Regions from separate parts of the Gordonia sp. BP-119 genome, predicted to be linked through region 2. Evidence: predicted binding sites of a transcription regulator. Region 2 holds the regulator's gene; the other holds the start of a gene.
The links. The regulator HspR, encoded in region 2, represses chaperone genes until heat shock. The targets are predictions, from matches to a motif close to ANNTGAGTNNNNNNNACTCANNT.

Region 1: clpB (ATP-dependent chaperone ClpB) is a predicted target of HspR. The motif match lies at 2,753-2,775, and genes of this name have one in related genera.

Annotation. Positions count from the first base shown of each region.
Region 1 covers NZ_JAFFZF010000035.1:20,762-25,181, forward strand. Annotated here, with positions in the region: gene JW364_RS18370 (helix-turn-helix domain-containing protein) at 1-63, shown strand, start outside; gene clpB (ATP-dependent chaperone ClpB) at 131-2,683, opposite strand; gene JW364_RS18380 (hypothetical protein) at 2,945-4,048, shown strand; gene JW364_RS18385 (glucose-6-phosphate dehydrogenase (NADP(+))) at 4,156-4,420, shown strand, end outside.
Region 2 covers NZ_JAFFZF010000008.1:33,502-37,921, forward strand. Annotated here, with positions in the region: gene dnaK (molecular chaperone DnaK) at 1-223, shown strand, start outside; gene grpE (nucleotide exchange factor GrpE) at 220-864, shown strand; gene dnaJ (molecular chaperone DnaJ) at 1,102-2,304, shown strand; gene JW364_RS06955 (heat shock protein transcriptional repressor HspR) at 2,308-2,706, shown strand; gene JW364_RS06960 (SRPBCC family protein) at 2,751-3,218, shown strand; gene JW364_RS06965 (hypothetical protein) at 3,237-4,343, shown strand.

The DNA of each region.
Region 1 (4,420 bases), on a different contig from region 2:
GGGCCGCTGGACGCACTGCGCCTGTGGGTAGAGGACAACCTCGACCGCTTCCCACATCCGTAGCCGGCGCAGACAAAGGGACCCATCCCGAAGGATGGGTCCCTTTGTCATTCACTTGTCAGTCACGAACTCAGCCGAGTACCAACGACTCTCCGTCGGCACTGACGTTGACCGGCACGACGTCACCGTCGCGGATGTCGCCGGCGAGCAGCTGCTTGGCGAGCTGGTCACCGATGGCCTGCTGCACCAGGCGGCGCAGCGGGCGAGCACCGTACAGCGGGTCGAATCCGCGTGCGCCCAGCCATTCCTTGGCCTTGGTCGACACCTCGAGGTCGAGGCGACGCTGCGCGAGGCGCTTCTTGAGCTGGTCGAGCTGGATGTCGACGATCGACACCAGTTCCTCCGGGCTCAGGGCGTCGAAGATCACCACGTCGTCGAGACGGTTGATGAACTCCGGCTTGAACGCCGACCGCACCGCCATCATGACGTGATCCTTGTCGCCCCCCGCACCGAGGTTCGAGGTGAGGATCAGGATGGTGTTGCGGAAGTCCACCGTCCGGCCCTGACCGTCGGTCAGTCGACCTTCGTCCAGTACCTGCAGCAGCACGTCGAACACGTCCGGGTGAGCCTTCTCGATCTCGTCGAACAGGACCACCGTGTACGGACGACGCCTCACCGCCTCGGTCAGCTGGCCGCCGGCCTCGTACCCGACGTAACCGGGCGGAGCACCGACGAGCCTTGCCACGCTGTGCTTCTCGCCGTACTCGCTCATGTCGATGCGGACCATCGCCCGCTCGTCGTCGAACAGGAACTCGGCGAGCGCCTTGGCCAGCTCGGTCTTACCGACACCGGTGGGGCCGAGGAACATGAACGAGCCGAGCGGCCGGTTCGGGTCCGCGACACCGGCGCGGGCACGACGCACCGCGTCGGACACCGCCTGCACCGCATCCTTCTGACCGATGACCCGGTGTCCCAGTTCCTCTTCCATGCGCAGCAGCTTGGCGGTCTCGCCTTCGAGCATGCGTCCGGCCGGGATTCCGGTCCACGCCGACACGACCTGGGCCACGTCGTCGGGTCCGACCTCCTCCTGCAGCATCACGTCCTGAGAAGGATCCGTGCCGGTCTTCTCGATCGCGGCCTCGAGCTCCTTCTCCAGTCCGGGGACGCGACCGTACCGCAGCTCGGCGGCGCGTCCGAGATCACCGTCGCGCTCCGCGCGATCAGCCTCGCCGCGAAGCCTTTCCAGCTCCTCTTTGAGGTCTCGGACCGCGTCGATCGCGGTCTTCTCCGACTGCCACCGGGCGGAGAGCTCGTTGAGCTTCTCCTTCTGGTCGGCCAGCTCGGCGCGGAGCTTCTCGAGCCGCTCCTTCGACGCCGCGTCGGTCTCCTTCTGCAAGGCGACCTCCTCGACTTCGAGACGGCGGACGATCCGCTCGACCTCGTCGATCTCGACGGGGCGCGAGTCGATCTCCATCCGCAACCGCGACGCGGCCTCGTCGACGAGGTCGATGGCCTTGTCGGGCAGGAAGCGCGAGGTGATGTAGCGATCGGAAAGCGATGCGGCAGCGACCAATGCGGAGTCGGTGATGCGCACGCCGTGGTGCACCTCGTACCGGTCCTTCAGGCCGCGGAGGATGCCGATGGCGTCTTCGACCGACGGCTCGCCGACGTACACCTGCTGGAAGCGACGCTCTAGTGCGGCGTCCTTCTCGATGTACTTGCGGTACTCCTCGAGGGTGGTGGCACCGACCAGCCGCAGCTCACCACGGGCGAGCATCGGCTTGATCATGTTGCCGGCGTCCATCGCGGAATCGCCTGTCGCACCGGCTCCGACGATCGTGTGCAGCTCGTCGATGAAGGTGATGACCTGTCCGGCCGACCCCTTGATCTCGTCGAGCACGGCCTTGAGCCGCTCCTCGAACTCGCCGCGGTACTTCGCACCGGCGACCATCGAACCCATGTCGAGGGAGATGACGGTCTTGTTGCGCAACGACTCCGGCACGTCGCCGGCGACGATGCGCTGCGCGAGACCTTCGACGATGGCGGTCTTGCCGACGCCGGGCTCACCGATGAGGACCGGGTTGTTCTTGGTCCGCCGGCTGAGCACCTGCACGACGCGCCGGATCTCGGTGTCGCGGCCGATGACCGGGTCGAGCTTGCCCTCGCGGGCGGCCGCGGTCAGGTCGGTCGAGTACTTCTCGAGAGCCTGGTAGGTCGATTCGGGATCCTCGGAGGTGACCCGTGCGCTGCCGCGCACGGCGACGAACGCCTCGCGCAGAGCCTGCGGAGTCGCACCGAGGTTGTGCAGCAGTTTGGCGATGTCGGAATCACCGGTCGCCAGGCCGACGACGACGTGCTCGGTCGAGACGTACTCGTCGTCGAGCTCACCGGCCAGCTGCTGAGCTGCGGTGACGGCCGCGATCGATTCGCGGGATAGTTGAGGCGTCGAGCTGGCGCCGGACACCGTCGGCATGCGATCGACCAGAGCCTGGGCCTGCGCACGAACGCTCGACGGGTCCACGCCCACTGCCTTGAGCAGCGGCGACGCGATGCCGTCGGACTGATTGAGCAGTGCCACGAGGATGTGGGCCGGTCGCACGTCGGGGTTGCCAGCACTGGCCGCCGCCTGCACAGCAGAACTCAATGCTTGCTGCGTCTTGGTGGTGGGGGTGAAGCTGTCCACTCGCGTGCACCTTTCTCTTAAGTCCAACAGGCTCAAGTATGAGCCATACGCGGTCTACAACGCCAACATAGTTGAGTGCATTCCGCTCAAGCCTGAAGTTTCTGTGACATAGACCACTTGCTCCAGGATGTCGGGGGTTGGCGATCCCCCGCCCTCACAGCCGTCCAGGCTCGGGACCCGACGCCACAGACTCTCCGGAACGCGACAAACCGATCCGCAGTATTGAACGACGCACAAGTCGGGCGCCTATTCTTGAGCCCGATGTCACAGCTTTCACGCGACAAGAAGAAGCGCCGCGCCCAACGTAAGCGCAAACACGACTCCGGCAGTGGCAACCACTCCAACGTGGTACCGCTTTTCGGCACAGCAAGGCGACACGTTGCTCCCGAATCATTCAAGTCGTGGCTCCGCGATGAGGTCTTCCCCGGCGACGAGGAAGCTGTCACCCACATCGGGGCGTACGCGTTCATCGTGCTCGACGCCGTCGGGCAGACGAACCCCGGTTTCGATCCGCTCTCCTGGACTACCGACGACGTCGACACCATGGTGTCGATGCTCAACCACATCGAGTCGAACCAGCAGCAGGACGCCAAACCGCTCGCCATCGCGATCGAGACGCTGCGCCGCTACCTGGTCGAGACCGGCATGTGGCTCAGCACCGAATCCGTATCGGCCTATGCCGCCGAGCAGTTTGCCCTTGCCTCCGGGCTCGAGTTACGGACCACGACAATCGAGGAAGTCGACGAGGCCACCGAACGCGCTGCCCTCCTGGACACACAGCCCGTCCGGCGGGTCACCGAGCTGTTGGACTGGCTGGGTCCGCACCGCCCCACCACGCAGAGTCGGTGGCTCAAACCGGCCGAGGCCCGCGACCTCGCCCGCCGACTCGACATCGACTTCCCCGCTCACGTCAAGAGCATGAGCGACGTCGCGTCGTTACATCACCTGTGGGGCTTTGCCCAGGCCCTCGATATCGTCGAAGCCAATACCTCGAGCGCACGTCCCGGGCGCGCCGCCCATCTGTGGCGGGACGAGCCCCGGATCGACGTGCTGCGGGTGGGTCTCACCGCATGGGTTCGGTCCGGCTTTCCTCGGGAATACAACCCCGACATCGACTTCTCGTCGTCCTTGATCGGCGTGGTCATTAGCGGACTCGGCGATTCACCGCTGAGTATCGCCGAGATCAACGCCTGGGTCCCCAAACTCGGACTCAGCGAGTTCCTCGTCGAGGCAATCCATCGTCGGCTCGAGTTGTACATCGAAGAAGGCTGGCTGACGCTCGAGGGCGACAGGTACGTCGTTCCCGTCGCGTTACGCCCTGCCGTGGTATCTGCGCTCCCCCTGCCAGGACCTCCGCAGGACTAGACTTGGCCGGCGGCGCAGGGATCCGCTGACGTCCACAGTGCGCGATCGGTAACGGAATCCAGCACACATCCCGCACTCTGCACATCTGTTCGCGCAATATGGATTGAGTGACCACAGACAACTCCACCGGGCCGGTGATCTTCATCCTCTTCGGGTCGACGGGCGACCTCGCCAAGCGGATGGTCCTGCCGTCGCTGTACGAACTCCACCGGCGAGACCTGCTCCCCGACGGATGGCAGCTGATCGGCAACGGACGCGGCGACCGGACCGACGATGAATTCCGGCAACATGTGAAGGACGCGATCGAGGAGTTCGGTCCGGACGGGTCGGTGTCATCGGACGAATGGGAAGCGTTCGCCGAGACCATCCGCT
Region 2 (4,420 bases):
GGCGGCCGTCGCCGGGGCGCAGGAAGCGCTCAAGGGCAACGACACCGCGGCGATCAAGTCCGCGATCGAGAAGCTGTCGGAGGAGTCGCAGGCCCTCGGCCAGGCGATCTACGCCAACGCCGCTGCCGAGTCCCCCAACGGTGAGTCCGCCGCGGCCGACACCGATCCCGACGTCGTCGACGCCGAGGTCGTCGACGATGCCGACTCGAAGGAGAACAAGTGACCGCAGGAGCCCATTCGTCGAATGGGTCCGGCGAGGAGCCGGTGACGGTGACCGACCGTCGTCGTATCGACCCGGAGACGGGTGAGGTGCGCGACGAGCCGGCCGCCGGACCTGGCCCGGCCGATGCCGGACCGGTCGTCGACGAGCAGACCGACATGTCACAGGCCACCGAGGAGCAGCCGGACGCCGCAGCCGACGAACCGGATGCCCGCGTCGCCGAGCTGACGGCCGACCTGCAGCGAGAACGCGCCCAGTTCGCCAACTTCCGGCGGCGTGCCGCCGAGGAGAAGCAGGGTTCGGTCGCCTACGGCAAGCAGATCCTGATCGACAAGCTGCTGCCGATCATCGACGATCTCGACCGTGCCCGTGAACACGGCGACCTCGACAGCGGTCCGCTGCGTGCGGTCGCCGACAAGCTGACCGGTGTGCTGGCCGCCGAAGGTCTCGTGGCCTTCGGTGCGGCGGGTGACGAGTTCGATCCCGAACTCCACGAAGCCGTGCAGCACGACGGCACCGGCGCGAACCCGGTGATCGGATCGGTGTACCGATGCGGCTACCGCCTGGGCGAGAAGGTGATCCGCACCGCGATGGTGACGGTCACCGATCCCGCTCCCGCGGGCGACGCGCCCGGTGCACAATAGAACGACCGTCGCTCGATCCTGAGTGGGCGAACTCACCACTGATCCCTGAGGTGCGAGGAGCGCAAGCGACGAGCCACGAAGGGCGACGAACCCTTCGTGGCTCGCTTCGCTCGCACCTCAGGGAGCACATGGTCGGCTCGCACCTCGGGGAGCAGGTGGTCGGCTCGCACCTCAGGGAGCAGGTGGCCCCAACTGAAACTTCAATCCAGACAACAGAACTCAAGGAGGTGACGTCTGGTGGCACCACAACGTGAGTGGTTAGAACACGACTTCTACAAGGACCTGGGCGTTGCTTCTGACGCTTCGGCTGAAGAGATCAAGAAGGCCTACCGCAAGCTCGCGCGCGAGCTGCATCCGGATGCGAATCCGGGTGACAGCGCGGCCGAAGAGCGCTTCAAGCGGGTGTCCGAAGCCCACAGCGTCCTCGGCGATGCCGAGAAGCGCAAGGAATACGACGAGACACGCGCCATGTTCGCCGGCGGACGATTCCGCGGCGGCGGCAACGGCTTCCCGGGTGGCTTCCCCGGCGGCGGAACCACCTACACCACCGGCGGCGGTGGCGACTTCGACCTCGGCGACCTGTTCGGCGGGGCACAGACCGGGGGCGGCGGTGGCGGTTTCGGCGACATCTTCGACGGCCTGTTCAACCGCGGCGGCGGAACGCAACGTACTTCGACGGCGAGCCGGCCGCGTCGTGGCAAGGACCTCGAGACCGAGACGACGCTCTCGTTCTCCGACGCCGCGCTCGGCACGACCGTCCCCCTGCGGGTGACCAGTCCGTCGCCCTGCACCACCTGCCACGGCTCGGGCGCCAAGCCCGGGACCAGTCCGCGGGTGTGCGCGAACTGCAACGGTTCCGGGTTCGTGAGCCGCAACCAGGGCGCGTTCGGATTCAGCGAGCCCTGCCAGGACTGCCAGGGCACCGGGTCGCGGATCGACGACCCGTGCACCGATTGCGACGGCAGCGGCGTGAAGGTCCGGGCGCGCACCATCAACGTCCGGATCCCCGCCGGCGTCGAGGACGGTCAACGCATCCGGCTCGCCGGGCAGGGCGAGGCCGGTCGTCGTGGCGCCCCGTCGGGTGACCTCTACGTCGTCGTGCACGTGACCCCGCACAAGCAGTTCACCCGCAGCGGCAACGACCTTCGGGTGCAGCTGCCGGTGCGGATCTCCGAACTCGTTCTCGGAGCGACGGTCTCGGTTCCGACCCTGGAGGGTTCGGTCGGGGTGAAGATCCCGCCGAACACCACCGACGGCCGCACGCTGCGCGTGCGCGGTCGTGGGGTGCCCAAGCGCTCCGGCGGGGCGGGCGACCTGCTCGTCACCGTCAAGGTCGCGGTTCCGAACAAGCTCGACGAGGCCGCGGTCGAGGCGATGCGCGCCTACGACCAGGCCGAGCGGGCAAGCGGTTTCGACCCGCGGGCGGACTGGGGGCGATGAGTCATGGCCGGTGCGAGCAACTTCGACGGCGACGGCGCGACCTTCCTGATCTCGGTGGCCGCCGAACTCGCCGGCATGCACGCCCAGACCCTGCGGACCTATGACCGACTGGGCCTGGTCACCCCGCAACGGACGAGTGGCGGTGGTCGCCGCTACTCGTCCCGCGACGTCGAACTCCTGCGCGAGATCCAGCGTCTCTCGCAGGAGGAAGGCGTCAACCTCGCGGGCATCAAACGCATCATCGACCTGAGCAATCAGGTCGAGGCGCTCCAGCACCGCGTGCGCGAGCTGACCGACGAGGTGCAGGCGTCGCGGACCCGCCGCGGCGGCGAACTCGTCCCCGTGCCACGCACCAACGCCCTGGTCGTCTGGCAGCCGCGACGCAAACGCACCACCGACTGACGTGGTTTCGACGCGAGCCCACGGACGTGCGTAACGTTGAGCGTATGGCTTCTGAACCCGTCACCACCGTCGACTCCGGCCCGCACAAGGTCTCGCGCCGGGTCGTCGTGAACGCCCCGGCCGCCGATGTGTTCGCGCTCGTGTCGAATCCGCATCGGCATCCGGAGCTCGACGGTTCCGGCACGGTCCGCGACACCCCTGTGGACGGGCCCGAGACGCTGACCCGTGGGGCGCGTTTCAGCGTCGGGATGAAGCAGTACGGCGTGCCGTACAAGATCACCTCGACCGTCACCGACTTCGAACCCGGTCGGGTCGTCGAATGGCAGCACCCGATGGGGCACCGCTGGCGGTGGGAACTCGAGTCGACGTCACCGACCACGACCGCGGTCACCGAGACCTTCGACTACTCGACGCTCCGGGTACCGAAGATCATGGAACTCATCGGCTACGACAAGAAGAACGGCAAGGGGATCGAGGGCACCCTGCGGGCCCTCGCGGCCCGGTTCGCCTGAGCCGAGCCGTCACCCTTGATGGACTCCTCTTCCCCCGAGTCGTTCCCCGAGCCCGGCACCTCGGATGAACCCGTCGTCGTCCTCGGCATCGTCGCCGCGCCGGGCCAGGCGATCGACCTCGCCCGCAAGCTCATCGAAGCCGACCTCACCGACCACATCCAGACGACCTTCCCCGGCGCGCGCTGGCAGCTGGATCTCCTCGAGGCCGGCGTCGTACAGCCGCCGGTCGGCGACGCCGAGATCGTCGACGCCACGAGAGATCTTCTGCTCGAACACGAGTGGGATCTGGTGCTCTGCCTGACCGACCTGCCGCTACACGTCGGCAAACGTCCGGTCGTCGCGCATGCCAACGCAGTGCACGGCGTCGCGGTCCTCTCGGTGCCGGCGCTCGGCGCCACCGGAGTGCGGCAGCGGGCCCGCGGCATCATCACCGGACTCGTCGGTCAACTCCTCGGTGCCGACGCCGACGACCTCCGCAGTCACCAGAAGTCGCCGGCGCGGTCGGCGCTGCGCCATCGCGTGCGCCAACTCGGGACCGACGTCGACGAGGCGGGCACCGCGTTCACCGCGCGTGTCCTGACCGGGAACCTGCGTCTGCTCACCGGCATGGTGCGCGCCAACCGCCCGTGGCGGCTGGCACTCGGCCTGAGCCGCGCACTCACCGGCGCTATCGCGGCCGGGGTCTTCGCACTGGTGACCGCCGACATCTGGCTGCTCGCAGACACTTTCGGTGGGATTCGGCTCACCGGCGTGGCACTCGGTTCGATCATCGCGATCACCGCGACCCTGATCATCGGCGCCGACCTGTGGGAACGCGGCGGCTCCCGACAGACGCGCGAACAGGTGGTGCTGTTCAACATCGTCACCATGATCACAGTCGTTCTCGGTGTGGGCGCGTTCTACGCGGCGCTGTTCGTCTTGTCCGCGATCGGCGCGCTCTGCCTCGTGGTGCCGCAGGTCATCGGTGCGACGCTCGACCACCCTGTCGGCTTCACCGACTATCTGGAGGTTGCCTGGCTGACGTGCTCCCTCGCGACCGTCGGCGGTGCCCTGGGCGCCGGCCTGGAAACCGACGAAGCGGTGCGCGACGCCGCGTACACCCAGCACGCTGCCGAGTCGATCTGAGCCGGACGCCGGACACAGCCGGATGCCCCGGTCCTCGCGTCAGCCGCTAGGCTTGCGGGTCAGAACGCCACAGCAAG